3 regions of the Streptomyces sp. HSG2 genome follow, and region 2 is predicted to be linked to each of the others. Evidence: riboswitches for the same ligand, from Rfam matches in the RefSeq annotation. Region 2 holds a riboswitch; each other region holds the start of a gene.
The links. A riboswitch is a leader RNA that binds a small molecule or an ion and turns the genes downstream of it on or off. The one in region 2 is predicted to bind cobalamin.

Region 1 (7,431 bases), 650 kb from region 2:
CTCATCGTGCACGAGGGGTTGACCCTGCCCGAGGCCGTCGCCGAAGTGCGGCGCCGGGTCGAGAGATGCGTGTTCGCGTTCATGGACGCGGAACGCGCGACATTGGCCTTCGCCGACGAACTCCGTGACGGAACCGCGCGCGAAAGGGAACTGGGCGCCGCCGTGCGCGCCTGTGTGGCCGATATGCGGAACTGGTTCAGCTCCGTGTACTGGTTCCACCACGAGTCCGGCCGATACGCGGTCGACGCGTGGGCGGATCGTTCCACGCCCCCCTATGTGGTCGACGAGGCGCCGGGTGGGCAGTGATTCCCCAGGCGTGTCCATACCCTCCGGACCACCGACCGATCCCAGGGAGTTCCCGATGACCGTCGAACCCGCGACCGAACGCCACCGCGGCCCCGGGGCCGAACTCCGCGAACCGCCGCCGGCCGCCGGGGCCGTTCCCCTGCTGGGCCACGGCTGGAGGCTGGCCCGTGACCCACTGGCCTTCATGACCCGGCTGCGCGACGACGGCGAGGTCGTCCGCCTCCGCCTCGGCCCCAAGACCGTCTACGCCGTCACCACGCCGCAGCTGACGGGAGAGGTCGCGCTCAGCCCGCACTACGCCATCGCCGGACCGCTCTGGGAGTCGCTGGAGGGGCTGCTGGGCAAGGAGGGCGTCGCCACCGCCAACGGCCCGCTCCACCGTCGGCAGCGACGCACCATGCAGCCCGCCTTCCGGCTGGACGCCATCCCCGGGTACGGTCCGGTGATGGTGGAGGAGGCCTACGCTCTGGTGGAGCGGTGGCGTTCCGCGACGGTCGTCGACATGACCTCGGAGTCCTTCAGACTGGCCGTCCGGGTGGCGGCGCGCTGCCTGATGCGGGGAGGTGGCATGGACGCGCAGGCCGATCGGATCTGCGCCGCGTTCACCACGCTCTTCCGCGGCATGTACCGACGCATGGTCCTCCCGCTGGGGCCGCTCCATCGCGTCCCGCTGCCCGGCAACCGCGAGTTCGACCGCGCCCTGAACGACCTGCACCGGCTGGCGGACGAGATCGTCGCCGACCGTCGCGCGAGCGGGCGCCGCCCGGACGACCTGCTCACCGCCCTGCTGGAGGCGAGAGGCGAGGACGGGGAACCGATCGGCGAACAGGAGATCCACGACCAGGTCGTCGCCGTCCTCACCCCCGGAAGCGAGACGATGGGCGCCACGCTCATGTCGCTGATGCTCGTCCTCACGGAGCATCCCGAGATCGGCGACGGCATCCGCGACGAGGTCGCCTCGGTGGTGGGGGATCGGCCCCTGACCATCGGGGACGTTCCCCGGCTGGCGTACACGGCGAGCGTCGTCGTGGAGACCATGCGGTTGCATCCGGCCGTCTGGGTCCTCACCCGGCGGGCGACGACCGGCACCGACCTCGGCGGATACCACCTCCCGGCCGGCGCGGACGTCATCTACAGTCCGTACGCGATCCAGCGCGACCCGCGGTCGTACGACCGGAGTGAGGTCTTCGACCCCGGACGGTGGACACCGGAGCGGGCCCGGGAGATCCCCAAGTACGCGATGCGCCCGTTCGGTCTGGGCAACCGCAAGTGTCCGAGCGATCACTTCTCCATGGCGGAACTCACGCTCGTCACCGCCGTGGTGGCCGCCGCCTACCGTTTCGAGCACGCACCCGGATCCGATCCCCGCATGCGGATCGGGATCACCCTGCGCCCGCGTCGACTGCTGTTGCGTCCGTCGCCTCGCTGAGCGCGGAGACCGCACGGCGGGTGCGGCGGGGGCGACCCCCGCCGCGACACGCGCCGCACGGGGGCGGTTCCGCGACCTTCCCGGTCAGAAGTCCTCGTCCAGGTCGACGGTGCCCTCCACCGCCACCTGGTAGGCCGACGGACGCCGCTCGAAGAAGTTGGTCAGCTCCTGGACACCCTGGAGTTCCATGAAGGAGAACGGGTTCTCCGAGCCGTACACCGGGGCGAAGCCGAGCCGCGTCAACCGCTGGTCGGCCACGCACTCCAGGTACTGCCGCATCGACTCGGTGTTCATCCCCGGCAGGCCGTCCCCGCACAGGTCGCGGGCGAACTGCAACTCCGCCTCCACGGCTTCCCGCAGCATGTCGACGACCTGCTCACGGAGCCGGTCGTCGAAGAGGTCCGGCTCCTCCTTGCGGACGGTGTCGACCACGTCGAAGGCGAAGGACATGTGCATGGACTCGTCCCGGAACACCCAGTTGGTGCCCGTGGCCAGACCGTGCAGCAGCCCCCGGCCGCGGAACCAGTACACATAGGCGAAGGCGCCGTAGAAGAACAGGCCCTCGATGCAGGCGGCGAAGCAGATCAGGTTCAGCAGGAAGCGACGCCGGTCCTCCCGGCTCTCCAGGCGGTCCAGGCGCTCGACCGAGTCCATCCAGCGGAAGCAGAACTCCGCCTTCTCCCGGATCGAGGGGATGTTCTCCACGGCGGCGAAGGCCGCGGTCCGGTCCTCCGGATCGGGGAGGTAGGTGTCCAGCAGTGTCAGGTAGAACTGGACGTGTACGGCCTCCTCGAACAGTTGGCGGCTCAGGTAGAGCCGCGCCTCCGGGGAGTTGATGTGCTTGTACAGCGTCAGCACCAGGTTGTTCGCGACGATCGAGTCCCCCGTCGCGAAAAAGGCGACGAGGCGGCCGATCAGGTGCTTCTCCTCGTCGGACAGCTTCGCGAGGTCCGCCACGTCCGAGTGGAGGTCGACCTCCTCCACCGTCCAGGTGTTCTTGATGGCGTCCCGGTAGCGCTCGTAGAAGTCCGGGTAGCGCATGGGCCTCAGCGTCAGCTCGAAGCCCGGGTCCAGCAGGTGGTGACGGTCGCTCATTACTGGCATGCCTCGCAGGACTCGGGGTTCTCAAGGGAGCAGGCGAGGGCCTCGGGGTCGGGCTCCCGCCTGGTGGGCGCGGGGACGGCGGCCCCGGCGCTGCCCCCGGCCGCGCGGGCGATCCGGGTGGCGGGCCGAGACCGCAGGTAGTACGTGGTCTTCAGCCCCGACTTCCAGGCGTGGGCGTACATCGAGGAGAGTTTGCCGATGGTCGGCGTCTCCAGGAAGAGGTTGAGCGACTGCGCCTGGTCGAGGAACGCCGTTCGCTCGGCGGCCATGTCGATCAGCGCGCGCTGGGGGATCTCCCACGCCGTGCGGTACAGCGCCCGCACCTCCTCGGGGATCCACGCGAACTCCCGCACCGAGCCGTTCGCCTCGCGCAGTGCCTCCCGGGTCCGGGCGTCCCACACCCCGAGCCGCTTGAGGTCCCGCACCAGGTAGGAGTTGACCTGGAGGAACTCGCCCGAGAGCGTCTCGCGCTTGAACAGGTTCGAGACCTGCGGCTCGACACACTCGTAGGCCCCGGCGATGGACGCGATCGTCGCGGTCGGGGCGATCGCCAGCAACAGCGAGTTGCGCATCCCGACGGAGGCGATCCGCTCGCGCAGCTCCGCCCACCGATCGGGCCAGGCCCGCTCGACGTCGTAGTGGTCGGGGTGCAGCACGCCGTCCGCGGTGCGCGTCTCCTCCCAGGCGGGCAGGGGGCCGTGGCGTTCCGCCAGGTCGGCGGAGGCCTCGTAGGCGGCGAGCATGACCCGCTCGGCGATCCGGGTGGACAGTGCCTTCGCCTCCGGCGAGTCGAAGGGGAGCCGCAGTCGGAAGAACACGTCCTGCAGTCCCATGGCGCCCAGGCCCACCGGCCTCCAGCGCGAGTTCGAGCGGCCCGCCTGCTCGGTCGGGTAGAAGTTGATGTCGACCACGCGGTCCAGGAACGTCACGGCGGTCCGGACGGTCGCGTCGAGCCGTTCCCAGTCGATGTCCCCGGCCGCCTCGTCGACGAACGCGCCCAGATTGACGGAGCCGAGGTTGCAGACGGCCGTCTCGTCGTCGTCGGTGACCTCCAGGATCTCCGTGCAGAGGTTGGAGGAGTGGACGACACGTCCCGGTCGGGCGGTCTGGTTGGCGGTGCGGTTGGCGGCGTCCTTGAAGGTCATCCAGCCGTTGCCGGTCTGCGCGAGGGTCCGCATCATCCGCCCGTACAGCTCCCGGGCGGGCAGCGTGCGGCGGGCCGAACCGGCGGCCTCGGCCGCCCGGTAGGCGGCGTCGAACTCCTCGCCCCACAGATCGACGAGCTCGGGCACGTCCGAGGGCGAGAAGAGCGACCAGGTGCCGTCCGAGGCGACCCGCCGCATGAACTCGTCCGGGATCCAGTGCGCGAGGTTGAGATTGTGGGTCCGGCGCGCGTCCTCGCCGGTGTTGTCGCGAAGCTCCAGGAACTCCTCGATGTCCGAGTGCCAGGTCTCCAGGTAGACCGCCGCGGCCCCCTTCCGCCGGCCGCCCTGGTTCACCGCGGCCACGGAGGCGTCCAGGGTCTTCAGGAACGGGACGATGCCGTTGGAATGCCCGTTGGTGCCCCGGATCAGCGAGCCTCGGGAGCGGATCCGGGAGTAGGAGAGCCCGATGCCCCCGGCGTGCTTGGAGAGGCGCGCCACCTGGTGATACCGGTCGTAGATCGAGTCCAGCTCGTCCTTGGGGGAGTCCAGGAGGTAGCAGGACGACATCTGCGGATGCCGGGTCCCCGAGTTGAAGAGGGTGGGGGAGGAGGGCAGGTAGTCCAATCGGCTCATCAGGCCGTAGAGCGAACCGACCTCTTCCACCGAGCGCGCGCTGTCGTCCTCGGCGAGGCCTGCGGCAACCCGCAACAGGAAGTGCTGTGGCGTCTCGACGACGCTCCGGGTGACCGGATGCCGGAGCAGGTAGCGGCTGTACAGGGTGCGCAGGCCGAAGTAGCCGAAGCGGTCGTCGGCCTCCGGGTCGACCAGGTCGTTCAGGCGCGCCGCGTGCAGCCGGGCGAACGCCGCGGTCCGGTCGCCGATCAGACCCTCGCGGTGCCCGACCTCCACGGAGTCGGTGAAGGTGACCACGCCCTGGGACGCGGCCTCGGCACGGATGCCGATGACGAGCAGCCGGGCGGCGAGCCGGGAGTAGGCGGGATCCTCGGAGATCAGGCCGGCCGCCGCCTCGGTGGCGAGTTCGCGCAGTTCGGCCTCGTCGGCGCGGGCGGACCGGCCGCGCAGCGCGGCGGCGGCCACTCGCCCCGGGTCGGCGTCGGGGAGGTCGGCCGTCAGCCGGGTCAGCGTCCGGAGGAGCACGGTGCCGGGCCCGTCGCCTTCCTCGGTCGCCGGGGCCGCTGAAGCCGGGTCGGCTGGCGCGATGGTCACGTGGGGGCTCTCCCTCGCTCGGCACGGGGCCCGAAGGGGAGCGCGGCGGCACGGGCGCGGCGGGGCGCCGCGTCCACCGGCCCACTCCACGAGGCCCGGTCGTCTCGACACCCGGTCGGGACGACCGGGTGTGCTGTCGGCAGGTCCTCGGACTGGACCGGGCGCGCATCCCGGGACGCGGGTGACACGCCGGTACACCGTTGCGGGACAGCTCCGGAATCGCACCGGATTCCCCTGCGGCGACAGCGAGCACGAGCATACATCTTGTGTCGGGCCTCGACGGCACACCCAGATGTTGTGTCCACGAGGGTCGCGGTGGCCCGCGTCGGGAGGCCGATTGAGACCGGTCGTGCGGGGCCCGTGCCCCGGTCCCGGCGCGGTGTACGGGCCCTGGATCCGCCTTCCGGCCCGCCGGCGTGGAGCCTCGCACGCCCTCACACGGACGTCTCGTAGACGATCAGGCGAAAACCGTCGCGCTCCGGGAGCGGGTTCCAGTCCCGCCCCGGCGCGCGGACGAAGCCCAGTCGTTCGTAGAGCCGGTGGGCGGCGTGCATCGACGGCTGGGTCGACAGGACGACGCGGAGTCGGCCCGACTCCCGGGCCGACTCCAGGCAGGCGCGCACGAGCGCCTCGCCGACGCCGCGGCGGCGGGCCGCCGGGGTGGTGGCGAGCATGCGGATCTCGGCCTCGCCCTCGGTCGCCAGCTCAGCCATCGGTCCTCCGGCGAGGGCGAGGGTCACCCCGCCGAGCAGTTCGGCCCCGTCCACGGCGACGAGGACCTCGGCGGAGTCCGCCCGCCCGGCCACGTCCCGAAGCTTGCTCAGGTACGGGTCCTCGGAACCGAAATCGAGGTGTCCGTCGACCAGGTAGGCCTGGGTGGTGATCTCGCCGAGAGCGAGGTGTTCGGCCGGCGATGCCCGCCGGATGTCGATGTCCATCGCGGCAGTGTGCCCGAGCCGCCGCCCGCGGGCACCCGGTTTTCCGCGGGCGGCGATCGGTCAGTGGGCGGAGCCCGCGGTGGCCGGCGGCGACTCGACCCGGACGCCCGGGTCCCCCGCGTCCGCCGTGTAGTCCTCCGGGCGGGTCTCGTCGTGGCCGTCCGGGGCGTTGACGGCGCGGAACACCAGTGTCAGGGCCACGGTGACCGCCGCGTTCAGGGCGAACGCCGTGAGTCCGATGTAGCCGATCTCCCCGATCCCCGGGATACGGTCCGACGAGCCGGCGAAGTGGGCCCGCGTGGGGGAGGAGACCCCGTAGGCGGCGAGTGTGCCGTACAGCATGCCGACGGCCCAGCCGGCCAGCAGCGCCCACCGGTGGAACCAACGGGTGAACAACCCACCGACCAGGGCGGGGAAGGTCTGGAGGATCCAGATGCCGCCGAGCAACTGGAAATTGATCGCGACCGTCTTGTCCATACCGAGGACGAACACCAGCGCCCCCACCTTGACCAGGAGGGACACCAGTTTGGAGACCCGCGTCTCGGCCGCCGCGTCGGCGTCGGGACGGACGAACTCCTTGTAGATGTTGCGGGTGAAGAGGTTGGCCGCGGCGATCGACATGATGGCGGCCGGCACCAACGCGCCGATCCCGATGGCGGCGAAGGCCACGCCGGCGAACCAGGACGGGAACATGTTCTCGAAGAGCTGAGGGATCGCCAACTGGCCGTTGTCCACGGAGACGCCGGCCGCGATGGCCATGAAGCCGAGCAGGGCGAGGAGGCCCAGCATCACCGAGTACAGCGGCAGGATCGTGGTGTTGCGACGGATCACCTCCCGGCTGCGGGAGGACAGCGTGGCGGTGATCGAGTGCGGATACATGAACAGCGCGAGCGCGGAACCCAGCGCCAGTGTGGCGTACGTCCACTGGCCCGCCTCGCTCGGGACGAGGCCGCCCGAGCCCGAGGTGGCGAACTTGTCCTCGGCCGCCGCGAAGATCTCGCCGAACCCGCCCAGCTTGATGGGGATGTAGATGATGGCCACCGCGATCACGACGTAGATCAGCGTGTCCTTCACGAACGCGATCAGCGCCGGGGCGCGCAGGCCGGACGAGTAGGTGTAGGCCGCCAGGACCCCGAAGGCGACAAGCAGCGGCAGGTCCTTGACGAACCAGTGGGTGTCCTCCCCGCCACCGACCCCCATCACGTCGAGGACGGCCTGGATGCCGACGAGTTGCAGCGCGATGTAGGGCATCGTCGCCAGGATCCCGGTCACCGCGACCGCG
Region 2 (7,431 bases):
GAACGTGACGGCCGCGTAGCGGAGGGAGGGGCGGGATGACGCGTCGTTGTTCATGTGACGGACGCTAGGCGGGAAAGAGGACACCTGGTGTCCGGATCGCGCCACCGCGCGGGGCCTCATGCGGAGTTCTCCCCCGACGGGACCCGACGTGGCCTTCCCGGTCGTGGGACTCGTCGCTCCGGCGCCGGGTCCGCCGCGCGCCCGACGGGACCCGGCGGGCGGATCAGGCCGGGCGGCCTTCCGCCCGGCGGTGCCCGTCGACGAAGTCGGCCAGTTCCTCCGCCGTGCGCGGCGCCGACGGTGGGTCGCCCGGCGCGGCCCGCGCTCGGAGCAGCCGGGCCACCGCGACCCCCCAGGGCAGACGCAGTCCGGCCCGACGCAACAGGTCGGGGTCGCCCAGGAGGGCGTCGGTCGGGCCGGAGCGGACGCCGGACGGGGTGAGCACGGCGGCTTCCTCGGCCCAACGCAGGGCGAGATCGACATCGTGGGTGGCCAGCACGACGGTGGCGCCGCCGGCGCGCAGCGCGTCCAGGGTCGCCAGCAACCGCTCCTGGCCGTCCGGGTCGAGCCCGGCGGTGGGCTCGTCCAGGATGAGCACCCGGGGGCGCATCGCGACGGCGCCGGCGATGGCGGCCCGCTTGCGCTGCCCGTAGGAGAGCAGGTGCGTGGGCCGGTCCGCCAGCGTCGCGATGTCCAGAGCCGCCAGAGCGTCGGACACCCGCGACCGCACCTCGGCGTCCGGCAGGCCGAGGTTGAGCGGGCCGAACGACACGTCCTGCGCCACGGAGGCGGCGAACAGCTGGTCGTCCGGATCCTGGACGACCAGCTGCACGGCCGTGCGCAACCGGGTCAACCCGGCTCGGTCGTACCGCACGGTCTCGCCGGCCACGCTCAGCCGACCGGAGCGAGGTCGCAGACCGCCGCTGAGCAGCCGCATCAGGGTGGTCTTGCCGCTGCCGTTGCGGCCCAGCAGAGCCAGGGCCCGCCCCTGGACCACCTCGAAGTCCAGGTCGCTCAGGACCTTCGGCCCGTCCTCGTAGGCGAAGGAGACGCCCCGAAGGGCGATCAGGGCGGAGCCGTTCAAGAAGAACTTCCTTCCAGTACCAGGGTGAGCACGGTGAGCCCGGCGAGCAGCAGACCGCTGGCGGCGGCGAACCGGACGGACACGCGGGCCCGCGGAACCAGCACACGCAGCGTGCCGTCGTACCCCCGCCCGGCGAGACCGGCCTGGAGCCGCGCCGCCCGGTCGAACGACCGCACGAACGCCGTGGCCCCCAGCCCGCCCAACGAACGCCAGACCGCCGCCCGCGAGGTGTGACCCAGCCGAGCGGCCTGGGCCTGCCGCACCCGGCGTACCGCGTCCCACAGCAGGAAGCTCATCCGATACGTCACCAAGGCCACATCCACCACGGGGGCCGGCACCCCCGCCCGCACCAGCCGCGGCAGCAGATCCGACATCGGCGTGGTGAACGCCACCAGCAACACCCCGAGGGACGCCGCCGACGAGCGCAGCAGCAGGCCCCCGGCGCGCGCCGGTCCGCCGTCGGCCCAGGAGACGAACCCGTCCGCCCCGCCCACCCGGACCAGCAGCGGCAGCGCGCCGGTCAGGCAGAAGCCCAGCGGCACCCGCCAGGCCCGCCACAGCGCCCGGGCCGGCACGCCCGCCGGGCCGAGCAACACGACCACGGCCGTCACCAGCACCAGGGCCGCACCGGGCCAGGGCGGCAGCGAGATCGCCAACGCGGTCAGACCCAGCCCCAGGATCGCCTTGTCGAGGGGGTGGCGGTGACGCCAGCGACTGGCGTGCGCCGCCGCGTCGATCGGCAGCACTCAGTCCCCCGCGGCCGAGCCCCGACCCGGGAGCGCGCTCTCCGCCCCCTGCCGCCTTCCTCGGCGCAGCCCGAAGTAGTAGGCCAGGACACCCGCGCCCAGCGCCGCCTGCAGGGCGAACAGCGCGGACTCGATCTCGCCCGAGGGCGGTTCGTACAGCGGGGAGAACCAGGGCTCATAGCCCGGGTCGATCTCGGTGATCGCCGTCTCCGCCTCGCCGTCGGCGCCGGCGAACGGCTCCTCCTTGTGGTCGCCGAGCCCGAACACCAAGGGGATCACCGCGAGCGCGGCGACCGCGAGCAGCAGCAGGGCGTTGATCCTCGTGTCACGCCTCATCGGGCAACCGCCTCCCGCTCGCGTCCGTTCGCGCGGCTCACCAGGACGCCGAGTCGCGTCAGCTCTCCCGCGCTGGAGCGGACGAGCAGGCGCACGACCAACACGGTGAGGAGCCCCTCGCTGACCGCCAGCGGGAGCTGGGTGACGGCGAAGATCGACCCGAACTTGCCGAGCGCGCCGAGGAAGCCGCTGCCCGGGTCGGGGAAGGCGAGGGCCAGTTGCGCCGAGGTGACGCAGTACGTCGACAGGTCGGCGACGAAGGCGCCGCAGAACACGGTCACCATGAGCGGCACGTCGAGGCGGCGCAACGCTCGATAGACGGCGTAGCCGGCCCAGGGACCGACGATCGCGAGGGAGAAGACGTTGGCACCGAGCGTGGTCAACCCGCCGTGGGCCAGGAGAAGCGCCTGGAACAGCAGGGTGATGGTGCCCAGGACCGCCATGATCGGCGGCCGGAACAGGATCGCACCCAGACCGGTGCCGGTCGGGTGCGAACAACTCCCCGTCACCGAGGGGAGCTTCAGAGCGGACAGGACGAACGTGAAGGCCCCGGAGGCGCCGAGGAGCAGTGTGCTCTCCGGATGCTCCCTGACCTCGCGGGTGAGTGTCCTGACTCCGTGGACGACGAACGGCGCGGACGCGACGCCCCAGGCGATCGCGTGCGCCGGGGGCAGGAAGCCCTCGGCAATGTGCATGGCTTGGCGGACCCTCTCCAGCACCTCGTGGATGGTTGACACGCCCCGGCCGGTCTCCTGGCTGACGGGTGACACCGCCCTGACTCCGCCTTCCCGGGTCCGCGGACCCAGTGGCCGCCCCGGAGGGCAGGAGCCGGACTTCCCGATCACAGTGGCGAGGGCCGCACCGGTATCGCACCGATTTCCCGTTCACCGAAGCGAGGTGACACTAGTCGCGGCCACACCCCGGTGACAAGGGCGCGCCGGGGCACGGACGGGGGCGGGCGGTGCCCGCAGGCGGTCAGTCGGCCCTCTCGCCCTCGCGGGGCCCCGCGCGGCGGACGGCGATCGCGCGCAGCCGCTGCCCCAGGGCGGTGGCGCCGGCGGTGAGGAAGACCAGCGTGTAGAGGATCTGGACGATCACCACCACGCGCGCCGTCTGCCCGGAGGGGGTGATGTCCCCGTAGCCGACGGTGGCCAGGGTCACCACCGTGAAGTAGAGGGCGTCCAACCGGGTTTCCAGGCCGGTGAACTCGCCGGGCTGCTTGGCCAGGGAGTAGTCGGCGGCGGCGAAGACGTGCATCACCAGCACGGTCAGCAGGGCGATGGTCATGCCGGGGCGCGTGCCGGCCCGGTCGGTCAACACGTGGCGGACCTGTCGGAGCAGGGACACCGCGACGACCGCGAGCACCAGGCAGAACACGGACCAGCTCAGCGCGGGCCGTTGCGGCCCGAGGAGGTCCAGGGGCAACAGGAAGTAGGCCACCACCACGGCCGCCGCGACGAGGGCCCGCAGCAGCCACGGGCGGGCGGCCCGGCAGTCCGCCGTCCATCGCGCGCGCCGGGCCGCCCGCCGGCGCGGCCCGCTCGGAGGCGGCGGCCTCACCGGCCCGCCCCCGTCGCCCCGGTGCTCGCGGCCCCCTCCGCCGACCCGGTCGTCCGGGCGCCCTCCGGTGCCCCGGACGGTTCCCGGCCGCCGGCGACACCACCGGCCGGCGCCCCGTCGGACCCGTCACGGCGCACCAGTTGGCCGACGACGAAGGCGACCACCGAAGCGACGACGATCAGCGGCATCTGCTCCATGGCGTCCTTGCCCATCAGCAGCGCCGCGAGCACCGCGCTGGCCAGCGGTAGACCGGTGATCGCCGATGCCGCGGCGGCGATGCCCAGGCCGAGCGCGGGTGTCGTGCCGAACCCCGGCAGTCCGGAGCACGCCATGGCCGTGGCCGTGCCGAGCAGGACGGCGGGAAAGATCGGCCCCCCGCGCAGGCTGCCCAGGGCGACCGCCCAGGCCAGTCCCTTGCAGGCGACGAGGACGAGGAGCGCCCCGACCGACCAGGCGTGCGGGTCGGCGGCGAGCTCGGCGAGCGTGGCCTGGCCGGACAGGGCGGCCTCCGCCGGAGAACGGCCGGTGATCAGCGCGTAGGCCGTGACGCTCACGCCGACCGCGACGGCGCAGGCCACGGTGCGGCGAGCCGTGCCGCCCCGGCGCGTCCAGAGGGCGGTCGACCGACCCAGTTCCCGCCCCAGGGTGACCGACACCGCGATGACCGCCGCCACCGGCACGCCCCACAGGAAGTCGCCGACGTCGGGGCCCGCCGGAGGCGGCACGCCGTCAAGGGCCAGGGCGCCGCTGCTGAGGCCGGTCCAGTCGCCGAGCCAGGTGAAGACCAGCGCGCCGGTCGCGCTGGCCAGGAGGCACGGCAGCAGCAGGGCCGTCATCCGGGCACCGCCGAGCGCCGCCCCCTCGATGAGCAGGACCGCCGCCGCGATCGGGCCGCCGAGGATGGTGGAGATGGCCGCGGTCGAACCCGCCGTCGCGACCATGGCCCGAGCCCGCCGATCGGCGTCCCGGAATCGGCGCATCGCCAGCAGGGCCAGTCCGCTTCCGATGGCCATCAGCGGTGCCTCGGGGCCCAGGACCACGCCCAGCGGCAGCGTAGCCAGCGCGGCGAGCATGGTTCCGGGCAGTTCCCGGGGACCGACCGGCGCCCCGCCCAGGCCGTCGACCGGCAGGTGGCCCCCGGAACCCGGCACGCGGGTGACGAGCGGGGCGAGGACGAGACCGGCCAGGGTGAGCGTGGGCAGCGCCCACCACCAGGGCGGTCGGTCGTGGCCGAGCGCGCCGGGAGCCGACACCCAGACCCAGTGCTGGAGTTGGTGTTGGAAGCCCACGAAGAAGAAGCACGCCGCGGCGACCGGCACGCCCAGCAGAACGGACAGCAGCAGCAGCGCCGGGTAGCCGCGGCTGAGCAGCATCTCGCGCAAGGACCGCTCGGCCCGCGGCACGGCAGCGTTGGCCGGCGTGCTCATGGTGACCTCCGCGTTCGCCCGGCCCCGGCGGCCGGTGCGGTCAGTCAACGCGACACCGTGTGGCGCCGCACGTCCGAGGCCGACGGCGCTCGCCCGTTCGGACCGCTTCGTCTGGCCGCGCGAGAACCACGCTCGCAGGATCGAGGGACTCGCGTGAAAGGACGCAGCTCATGAGCCAGCACGACGCACCCCCTCCCGGTCCCGGTTCGTCGGCCGGCGCCGCCCCCTCCGCGGGAGGCGCGCCGCCACGCCGGCGGAACGGCGACAACGGATGGATCACCGGGGGCGTCGTCTTCGCGGGGGTGCTGTTGCTGTGCAACGGCGCCTTCGCGGTGCTCCAGGGCATCGCGGCCATCGCCGAGGACGACGTCTACGCGAGGGTCGGCACCTACGTGTACGAGATGAACCTGACCGGCTGGGGCATCGTGCACGTGGTCTTGGGCGCCCTGCTCCTGGCCACCGGGTACGGTCTGTTGAAGGACATGGAGTGGGCGCGCTTCGCGGGTATCGTCCTGGCGTCCTTGAGCCTCGTCTCACAGTTCCTCTTCCTGCCGTACGCGCCGGTCTGGGCGGTTGTCGTGATGGCGATCGACGTGTTCGTGATCTGGGCCCTGGCCGGCCGCCAGAGCCTGGACGACCGGGCGACCTGACCGGCGCGTCCATCGGAACACGCGCCCCCGATCGGGCCGTCGCCGTGTCGCTGTTGGGCCGAACAGGTGACTTGGCGTAAGAATTGCCCGGTGCGTGAAGTGAAGTTGAGTCGGAGTGGGGGAGTCCGGTGAACATCCATGACGTCACCGATCGGCAGTGGGAGGGGCTCGCCCAGGTCGTTCCGTTGCGCGGGCGGGATTCGTGGCCGTCGTCGGCGGGGCACCGTTCCCTGCCCGACTCCGAGACGGAGGAGCGGCGGCGGTTGGTGGTCCTCCGGGTCAACGTCTTCGCCGACGCCCGTGAGGTCGCGGAGACCCTGATGGCCGGTGTTCCGGTTCTCCTGGACCTGACCGGCGCGGAGTCGGACGTCGCCAAGCGCGTTCTCGACTTCAGCACCGGTGTCGTGTTCGGCCTGGCGAGTGCCATGCACCGGGTCGACCGCAGCGTGTTCTTGCTGACGCCCGCCGGGACCGAGGTGACCGGGCTGATGGGCCAGGCCGGAGTGCCCGGGGTGTGAGGGCGCCCCGGGCGCCGGGTGGTCGAGTCTCGCGCGTCGGCGCTCCCCGGGCCGAGGGAGTGCTCGCCCGGAGCGGGACGTTCGGGGCCCGACCGGACGGGGTGGGGGCGTGCCGGCCGCGCCTCGGAGAACCTGCCGATTACTCTTGGTAGCTGTCAATCTGCTTGAAACCGATTTGTTGTCCATAGATTTCCGTCTTGCTCTGGCTTTTGGCCCCCTTCACCCTCACTCTGGGTAGTGAGAACGGGGTTCGGGTGGATGCGTGGAGTCGCGTGTCGAAGGACGGCCGAGGACGGACGGGGGCATCGCATGGACGCTGTGCGGCTCATCCTGACGAGCAGGCGTGCCCTGACCGTCGGCGGTGACGCACCGGAGATCCTGGCCGAGGTCTGGCAGGCGCAGGCCTTGGCGCAGGCCATCGGCAGTCGACTGGCGGTGTCCGGGCCGCCGGAGTTGCGAGGTGAGGCGCTGGGGCTCACGGAGTTGGCCGGTCGTGGGTGCGGGGTGCTGCGCGCGCCGACGTTGGGGCCGGGCGAGCTGCGGGCCGCCCAGCTCACCGACATGGGCGATGCCCGCCAGGCGTTGATGCGCCTGGGTGCCCTGCTCGGCGAGATCGGCATCGCTCTCGTCGGGATCGCCTGCTCGGCGGACGACGAGGCCACGTACTGGCAGTGCGTGGAGGCCATCGACGCCGCCGACGAATGTCGGGACCGGGTCCGGGGGATGCTGCGCAGGCTCGACGAACGCGACGCGGCGCTCGCGGAGCGCGAGGCCGGCTGACACGGGCCCCCGGGAGGTTCCGGTGGCGGCGGTCCGTTTCGCGCGGAGGGGATGAAGACCCTCCCGGCGGGTGAGGATGGACCCATGGGATTCCATGTCGACTCCGAGGTCGGGCGGCTCGGCCGTGTCATCCTGCACCGCCCGGACCTGGAGCTGAAGCGGCTCACCCCGAGCAACAAGGACGCGCTCCTCTTCGACGACGTGCTGTGGGTGCGTCGGGCCCGTGCCGAGCACGACGGCTTCGCGGACGTGCTCCGTGACCGAGGCGTCGCCGTCCACCTCTTCGGCGACCTGCTGGCCGAGACGCTGGCCCTGCCGGCGGCACGAGAG
Region 3 (7,431 bases), 550 kb from region 2:
GAGATGATGACGAACTGGGCCACCCACGTGCCCTGGGAGGACCTGGCGGACCTCGCGCTCGGCGACCCGCCCGACCCCGACGCGCTGCGTCGGTTCCTGACCGACGTCTATCCCGAGGCGCGGCCCGGTCTCGCGGACCTGGTCGAACCCGCCCACCTGCGTATCACCGCGGACCCCGACGAGGAGTACGCCCTCGACAAGCAGGCCTACGACTTCTACCGACCCGCCGGCCGCGACCTGCTGCGTCGCACCGAGGAGTTCCACGGCTGGGTCGAGGCCCGTCGTCGGACCGAGACCTGGCAGTACTCCAGACTCCTGGAGGCGGCGCCCGGCAGCATCGCCGAGATCAGCAACGACGTGGGTCGACGTGCCCGGGGCGTCAACTTCAACTCCCAGGACTACCTCTCCCTCAACGCGCACCCCGCGATCCGGGAGGCCGCCGCCCGCGCCCTGCGCGACTACGGCCCGCACAGCGCCGGCTCCCCCATGGTCCTCGGGAACACCCGGCTCTCCGACGCCCTGGAGGAATCCCTGGGCCGGCTCGTCGGGCTGGAACACGTGACGCTCTTCCCCACCGGATGGTCGGCCGGATTCGGTTCCATCACGGCTCTCGTCCGGCAGGAGGACTGGGTGGTCATCGACCGCCTCGCCCACTCCTGTCTCCAGCAGGGAGCCCGCGCGGCCAGCAGGAACGTCATCCGCTACGAACACCTGAACGTCGAGGAGGTGCGACGTCACCTGGGCGAGATCAGGCGCCGCGACCCCCGGAACGGCATCCTGGTCGTCACCGACGGCCTGTTCTCCGTCGACGCCGACTGGCCCGATCTCCTCGCGCTCCAGGAGGCATGCCACGCCCACGACGCGACACTGCTCGTGGACGTCGCCCACGACCTCGGCTCGATGGGCCCCGGCGGCTCCGGCGTGCTCGGACTCCAAGGGCTGATCGGCAAGGTCGACCTGGTCATGGGGGCCTTCTCCAAGACCTTCGCCTCCAACGGGGGGTTCCTCGCCTCCCGCACCCCCGCCGTCAAGCAGTACGCCAAGATGTTCGGCGGTCCCCACTTCTTCTCCAACGCCCTCTCGCCGGTCCAGACCGCCGTCGTCCTGGAGGCGAGTCGGATCGTGGCCGACCCGGAAGGGGACCGGCTGCGGGCGCGTCTCTTCGCGGCCATCGACGCGCTGCGGGAGGCGCTGACCACGCGGGGCCTGGAGTGCCTGGGATCCCCCTCGCCGATCGTCCCCCTGCTGATCGGCAACGAAAAGCTGGCCCGCACCGCCAACCGGCTGCTCTTCGACCGAGGCGTGCTCGCCTTCATGGTCGAGTTCCCCGTCACCCCGGCCGGTTCGGCCCGGTTCCGCCTCCAGGTGCAGGCGGCCCACGAACCCGAGGAGGCCCGGGAGGCCGCGAGCGTCATCGCCGCCTCCGTCGAGGACGCCCGCCGCCACCTCTCCAGCGCCTTCGGCATGGGCTCCCGCTGACCGACCGACCGGCCCGACCGGCCCGACCGGCCACGAGACCGCCTCCGCGCCCGGCCGGCCCGACCCGGTCGGAGGTAGGGTTCGAGAATGGTCGCGTCGGGCTATCTCACCGAGCTGTTCTCCCTGGACAACCGTGTCGCCGTGGTCACCGGCGGCAGCTCGGGCATCGGCCGGGGCATCGCGGAGGCGCTCGCGCGCGCCGGGGCCCGGGTGGTGATCGTGGCCCGCGGCGAGTCCGTGCGGGTGACCGTCGCCGACGAACTGGTCGCCGAGGGCCACGGGGCGGCCTGGGTCGGCGGCGATCTGAGCACCCGCGACGGAACGCGCGAGACGGCGGAACGGGTCGCCGAGGTCTTCGGAGAGCCCGACATCCTGGTCAACAGCGCGGGCGTCAACCTCCGCCCGCCCATGGGCGACTTGGGCGACGACGTGTGGGACGCGACGATGGCCGTCAACCTGGAGGCACCCTTCCTGCTCGGTCGGAGGTTCGGCCCCGGCATGGCCGAGCGCGGCTTCGGCAGGATCATTCACGTGAGTTCGCAGCAGGCGCACCGAGCGTTCGCCCGCAGTGGCGCCTACGGGGTGTCCAAGGGAGCGCTGGAATCCCTCGCCCGCTCCCAGGCGGAGGCCTGGTCGCCGCACGGCGTGACCTGCAACGTGCTCGTCCCGGGCTTCGTCCCCACCCCGCTCAACGCGCGCATGGCCTCCGACCCCGAGCAGGTGTCGGCGCTGGCCGACCGCACACTCGTCGGGCGCAACGGTCTGCCCGAGGACTTCGCGGGGGCGGCCGTGTTCCTGGCAGGCCGCGCCTCCGCCTACGTGACCGGGCAGACCCTCTTCGTCGACGGCGGTTTCTCCGTCCACTGACCCCACCCGATCCCCGCCCCCCGGTGACCCGGGATGCTGCGGCCCGAGCCGCGGAGGTGCGAGCATCGCTCGCACTCACGGGTGCGAACCGACCCGAGTCAGCACATCGTCCGCCAGGAGACCCGGACTCCGAGCGCCGTCCAGGAAGACGGTGCCGCCTGGCAGGGTCTCCATCGAGGCCACGCAGACTCGGATCCTGGACTTGCACCACCGCCGCACCCGCTCGTCCCGCTCGGGGTCGTCCGGCGTGAAGCTCCGCCCGTCGATCCGGCGGACCAGCTCGTCCTCCGACACGGTGAGAAAGAAGTGGTGCACCGTCACCCCCGCTCCCTCCAGTACACCGAAGATCTCCGCCGTATAGCCGGGGTCGACGAGCGTCATCGGCACCAGGACCGGCCGGCGGTACTCCTCGACCAGCGCCACGGCCAAATCCGCCACTTGACGTCGCCAGAGTCGCAGATCCTGGAAGTCGCCGGTCGGCACCTCCACGATCTCCCGGAGGACATAGCCGACCATCTCCGGGTCGTACACCAGGGCCTCTGGCCAACGCCTCCGCACCTCGTCCACCAGCGTGGTCTTGCCACTCCCGAACGCGCCGTTCACCCAGACGATCATGGATTCCCCCACACTCACCCGCCGGGCGCGGTCGCCCCGTGCAGCCACCCCGCCCCCCCACGACGACCACGACCGCCAACCTCGCCGATCATGCCCGAACAGCGTCTCACGGAGCACGGTCGGCGACACGCCACGCCCGTCCGGCCCCCTCCTCACCCTAGAAGCGACCGGCCGGAGGCCCGCCGAGAGCGGGTGCGGCGTCCGCGCCGGTCAGCCGGTGGGCGCGCAGACGGCGAGGGCGATGACCCTGCCCTGCTCGTGCAGCATCCGGGCCCGCCAGCCCGTGGCGTTGGAGGTCGGACCGTCGACGGTGGGGTAGTCGTAGATCTCGCCTCCGTTGGCCCGGGCGAACCACTGCACGCCGTATCCGCCGCCCGCCACCCTGGTGCCCGCCGGGCAGGTGGCCTGGGAGTCGCGCGCGGAGGCCCCGGCGGTGATCTGGTGGCCGAGTTCCTGCGGCGCGCAGACGGCGAGGGCGATGACCCTGCCCTGCTCGTGCAGCATCCGGGCCCGCCAGGCGTTGCTCTGCGACACGGGGCCGTTGGCGGTCAGGGAGTCGTACAGCGTGCCGCCGCGCGCGTGCACGAAGGTCTGGACGCCGTATCCGCCGCCGACCACGCGGGTGCCGGTCGGGCAGGTGGCGTCCGATTCTCTCGCGGAGGGGCCGGTGGCGATCCGGTAGCCGAGGCGCTCCGGCGCGCAGACGGCGATGGCGATCACCTTGCCGTCGTCATGGTGCATGCGGGCGCGCCAGGAGTTGGACTCGGCGACGGGGCCGTTCGCCGACACGTAGTCGTAGATGGTCCCGCCGCGCGCGTGCACGAAGGTCTGGACGCCGTATCCGCCGCCGACCACGCGGGTGCCGGTCGGGCACGTGGCGTCCGACTGGCGGGAGGAGGGGCCGGAGACGACGCGGTACCCCTGCTCGCCGGGAACGCACATGGCGTAGGCGACGACGGTGCTGCCGTCCCGCAGAACCCGGGCGCGCCAGGAGTTGGACTCGGCGACGGGACCGTTGGCGGTGACGTAGTCGTAGACGCTGCCGCCGTTGGCACGGGCGAAACGGGTGGCGGTGTACCCGCCGCCCATCACCGTCGTGCCGGCGGGGCAGGTGGCGTCGGACTGCCGGCCCTCCGGACCGGTGACCAGTGTGGGAGCGGTGGCGGTCGCCGCCCTTGAGACGGGGGCCGTGGTCGGCGAGGCGGGCACGGCGGCGGCCGGTGTCTGCGGTACCGCGGCGAGGATGCCGGCGCCGGCCGCCGTCCCGAACCGGCGGAGCATGGTCCTGAGTCTCACGCGAATCCCTTCGTGGGGGGTCGTGCGCCGAACGGCGGCACGCTGCGCGGATCCTGTCACCGCCGAGGTGACGTACGCGGCAATTCGGGGCAATTCAGATAGGCGTACCGGGTGTGGCGCGCGCTTCGTTCCCCGAGGGTCTCCGTCCTCGGGGAGCGGGTGACACCGCGTCCGCCGGAGTCCGCGCCGGTGCTCCGCGGCGTACGGAGGGGTCGAGGCGTCGCGGGCGCCGGGCGCGCCGCGGACCGACGGGAGACCGGCGTGGGCCCGCCCGGGCCTCGACCCGGAGACCACCTGGTGACGCGGGGTGTCCAAAATGCCATGATGTCCCACGACAAGGCGACGGCGGTACGAGGAAGTCGGTGCGAAACCGACGCGGTCCCGCCACTGTGATCGGCGAGCGAACCCCGAACACGCCACTGCCCGAAGGCGGGTGGGAAGGCGGGGCGAGCCTCGACCCGAGAGCCAGGAGACTCACGCGGTCGCCTCCTCGACGAACCCGGGGCGGATTTCCCCGGAGGAGGGTGGTTCGGCATGCCTGGGAGGTCGGCCGAGAGGCCGCCGAGCTTGGCGGCGGACAAGGGACGGGGCGCGGCGGGCGCACGCGATGGCGTCGGAGCGCGTGACCGAGGCGACGGCCACGCCGGTGCGGGCGGACCTGGCGCCGGACGCTCCACCGCCCCGGGGCCGGGTCCGGGACCGTTGCCGTGTCGGGTGGTTGTCTGCCGGGACTGTTGCTGCGGCAGCCCCCGGATGGCCGGCGTGGACCACTCCGCCCAGGCCGCCCGCCTTCGGGAGGTCGCCCCCGTGCGGATCTCGGACTGCCTGGACGTCTGCGACCAGGCCAACGTCGTCGTCGTGCGGCCCTCGGCCGCCGGGCGGGCCGCCGGGGCGCGGCCGGTCTGGCTCGGCCTCGTCAACGACCCGGCGGCGACCGAGGACGTCGCCTCCTGGGTGCGTGCGGGCGGGCCCGGGATCGCGCCCCGGCCGGAGATCCTCGACCTGCACGTCTTCACCCCGCCCCGACGCCACGCGGCCCCCTGAGCCCGGCGCTCCGCCCCCCGCCGCACCCGCACGAGAGGAAGTCCCGTGACCCTTCTCGCCGGCCACGCCCAGACGGGCGCGCGGCCCGCACCACGACAGGAGACCACGCCGACGTGACCCCGTACGCGTCCGCCCGAGCCCCCGCGAAGGCCGTCGCCACCGCCCTGGAGGACGCCGCGACCCTGGGCGGCTTCTTCGCCGTCACGCTCGGCGGCCCCGAGCGGGGCTGGCGTCCCGTCACCGACGCCTACCCGAGCGGCTTCGGCGATCTCGCCGGCGCCATCGCCGAGCGGTACGACACCCGCGAGACACGTGTCGGGGCCTCTCTGGCCCACCTGGGGCACGCGGCGCGCCTGTGGTCGCCGGTCCTGGCCTGTGCCCTCGGTCATGGAATCGTCCTGGACCTGTCCGGACTCCACCGCGCCGACCACGCGCCGGCCCTGCGACTGCCCCGGCCCACCGGTTGGTACGCCGAGGGCCTCCCGCCACTCGCCGGAACGCTGTACCGGGTCGTGGTCGGCGAGCACCTGGCGCCGTTGGCCGCCGCCCTCCGCCGCAGGCTCGCGCCACGCCTGCTGGACGGCAACGCCGCGTCCGCCCTGACCGGCACGGCCCAGGTCCTCCTGCGAGCCCGGCCCGAACTGCGCCGACCGCTCACCGCTCTCACCGCCGAGTTGCTCGCCACCGGCCGCCTCGCGGACACCGGCCGACTGACAGGCCGCGACCTCGCCTTCCGCCGGCGTAGCTGCTGCCTCTTCTACCGCACCCCCTCCGGCGGCAAGTGCGGCGACTGCTGCCTGGGTCCCTGACGCCCACCGGGGCCGGGCAGGAAGCCCTGCGGGTCGTCGCCTCGGGCCCGGCCGGCCCGGGGAGCACCGGGGGTCCGACATTCCATCGGCGCGGTCGAGGGGGTGTCGGCTCAGGCCGGAGGGGCCGCGGCCCGTCCCGGCATCGCACGGTACCGGCGGACCACGTGTCGAGGGGCGGCGTCCTCGCCTGGAACGCCCGGCGGGGCGTGCGCGGTCCGACCGCGTCGACGCTCCGGCGCCGCCGCGCGACGCCTGCGGGACCTCGTGGCGGTCGACTGCCTGGTACGGACACATCAGGGCCGAACACCTGACAACAACTGCACTATCATTACGTAGAGTTGCTCATGCACACTGCCCAATTCGCCTAGACGGTGGCCCTGATGACGCCGTCGGCCGACGCGTGAGCCGCGCCCCTTCGCGTGGCTTCGGATCTACGCCTCCGAGGAGAGAACACCGTGGGGACAGCCGAGCGGAACCGCGTGATCGTCCTGGGCGCGAGCATGGCCGGTCTGCTGGCCGCGCGTGTGCTGGCTGACTCCTACGACGACGTGGTCGTGGTGGACCGGGACGAACTCGTCGACGACGACCTTCCCCGCAAGGGAGTGCCGCAGGGCGATCACGTGCACGCCCTGCTGACCCGTGGCCGGCACATCATCGAGGAACTGCTGCCGGGCATCACGGACGAGCTGATCTCCGGCGGGGCCGTGACGGGGGACGTCACCGGCAATGTCCGTTGGGTCATGGAGGGTCGGCGGATGCCGCAGCCCCATTCGGACATGCTGCTGGTGTCGATGAGCCGGCAGCACCTGGAGCAGCGGGTACGGGCCCGGGTACGGGCGCTGCCGAACGTGTCGCTTCTCCACCGGCACGACGTCACCGGTCTGCTGACGACGCGGGACCGGCGGACGGTCGTCGGGGTGTCGGTGGTGGGGGACGGCATCTCACGCGAGCTCACGGGCGATCTGGTGGTGGACGCCACCGGGCGGCGCTCGCGGACCCCGGCATGGCTGACCGAGCTGGGTTTCCCGAAGGTCGCGGAGGACCGGCAGCGGATCGGGGTCGGCTACACGACACAGTACTTCCGGCTGCCGCCGGACCGGATGGGCGCCGACGTCGCCATCGACGTGGTGGCGTCGCCGGAGACCGGGCGTGGCGCCATCTGCACCACCATCGAGGACGGACGCACGGCGGTGACGGCGTGCGGCTTCCTCGGCGACTACCCGCCCCGTGACCCGGAGGGGTTCCTCACGTTCCTGAAGTCGCTGTCGGGGTCGGACATCCACGACACGGTGAAGGGCCACGAGCCGCTGGGAGACCCGGT

Region 1: another riboswitch for cobalamin. It lies ahead of JEK78_RS06245 (ribonucleoside-diphosphate reductase subunit alpha); the one in region 2 lies ahead of JEK78_RS03455 (energy-coupling factor ABC transporter permease).
Region 3: another riboswitch for cobalamin. It lies ahead of JEK78_RS05820 ((2Fe-2S) ferredoxin domain-containing protein); the one in region 2 lies ahead of JEK78_RS03455 (energy-coupling factor ABC transporter permease).

What each region holds. Positions count from the first base shown of each region.
Region 1 covers NZ_CP066801.1:1,547,155-1,554,585, reverse strand. Annotated here, with positions in the region: gene JEK78_RS06260 (multidrug MFS transporter) at 1-306, shown strand, start outside; gene JEK78_RS06255 (cytochrome P450) at 362-1,735, shown strand; gene JEK78_RS06250 (ribonucleotide-diphosphate reductase subunit beta) at 1,820-2,839, opposite strand; gene JEK78_RS06245 (ribonucleoside-diphosphate reductase subunit alpha) at 2,830-5,211, opposite strand; cobalamin riboswitch at 5,332-5,483, opposite strand; gene JEK78_RS06240 (GNAT family N-acetyltransferase) at 5,646-6,149, opposite strand; gene JEK78_RS06235 (sodium:solute symporter family protein) at 6,210-7,431, opposite strand, start outside.
Region 2 covers NZ_CP066801.1:900,057-907,487, reverse strand. Annotated here, with positions in the region: gene JEK78_RS03475 (VOC family protein) at 1-54, opposite strand, end outside; gene JEK78_RS03470 (ATP-binding cassette domain-containing protein) at 224-1,084, opposite strand; gene cbiQ (cobalt ECF transporter T component CbiQ) at 1,081-1,830, opposite strand; gene JEK78_RS03460 (energy-coupling factor ABC transporter substrate-binding protein) at 1,831-2,166, opposite strand; gene JEK78_RS03455 (energy-coupling factor ABC transporter permease) at 2,163-2,861, opposite strand; cobalamin riboswitch at 2,891-3,073, opposite strand; gene JEK78_RS03450 (potassium channel family protein) at 3,142-3,639, opposite strand; gene JEK78_RS03445 (chloride channel protein) at 3,723-5,153, opposite strand; gene JEK78_RS03440 (hypothetical protein) at 5,324-5,803, shown strand; gene JEK78_RS03435 (cell division protein SepF) at 5,932-6,321, shown strand; gene JEK78_RS03430 (DUF6099 family protein) at 6,631-7,101, shown strand; gene JEK78_RS03425 (arginine deiminase) at 7,186-7,431, shown strand, end outside.
Region 3 covers NZ_CP066801.1:1,447,713-1,455,143, reverse strand. Annotated here, with positions in the region: gene JEK78_RS05840 (aminotransferase class I/II-fold pyridoxal phosphate-dependent enzyme) at 1-1,479, shown strand, start outside; gene JEK78_RS05835 (SDR family oxidoreductase) at 1,567-2,346, shown strand; gene JEK78_RS05830 (AAA family ATPase) at 2,422-2,961, opposite strand; gene JEK78_RS05825 (hypothetical protein) at 3,172-4,257, opposite strand; cobalamin riboswitch at 4,565-4,754, shown strand; gene JEK78_RS05820 ((2Fe-2S) ferredoxin domain-containing protein) at 4,960-5,301, shown strand; gene JEK78_RS05815 ((2Fe-2S)-binding protein) at 5,415-6,110, shown strand; gene JEK78_RS05810 (FAD-dependent monooxygenase) at 6,566-7,431, shown strand, end outside.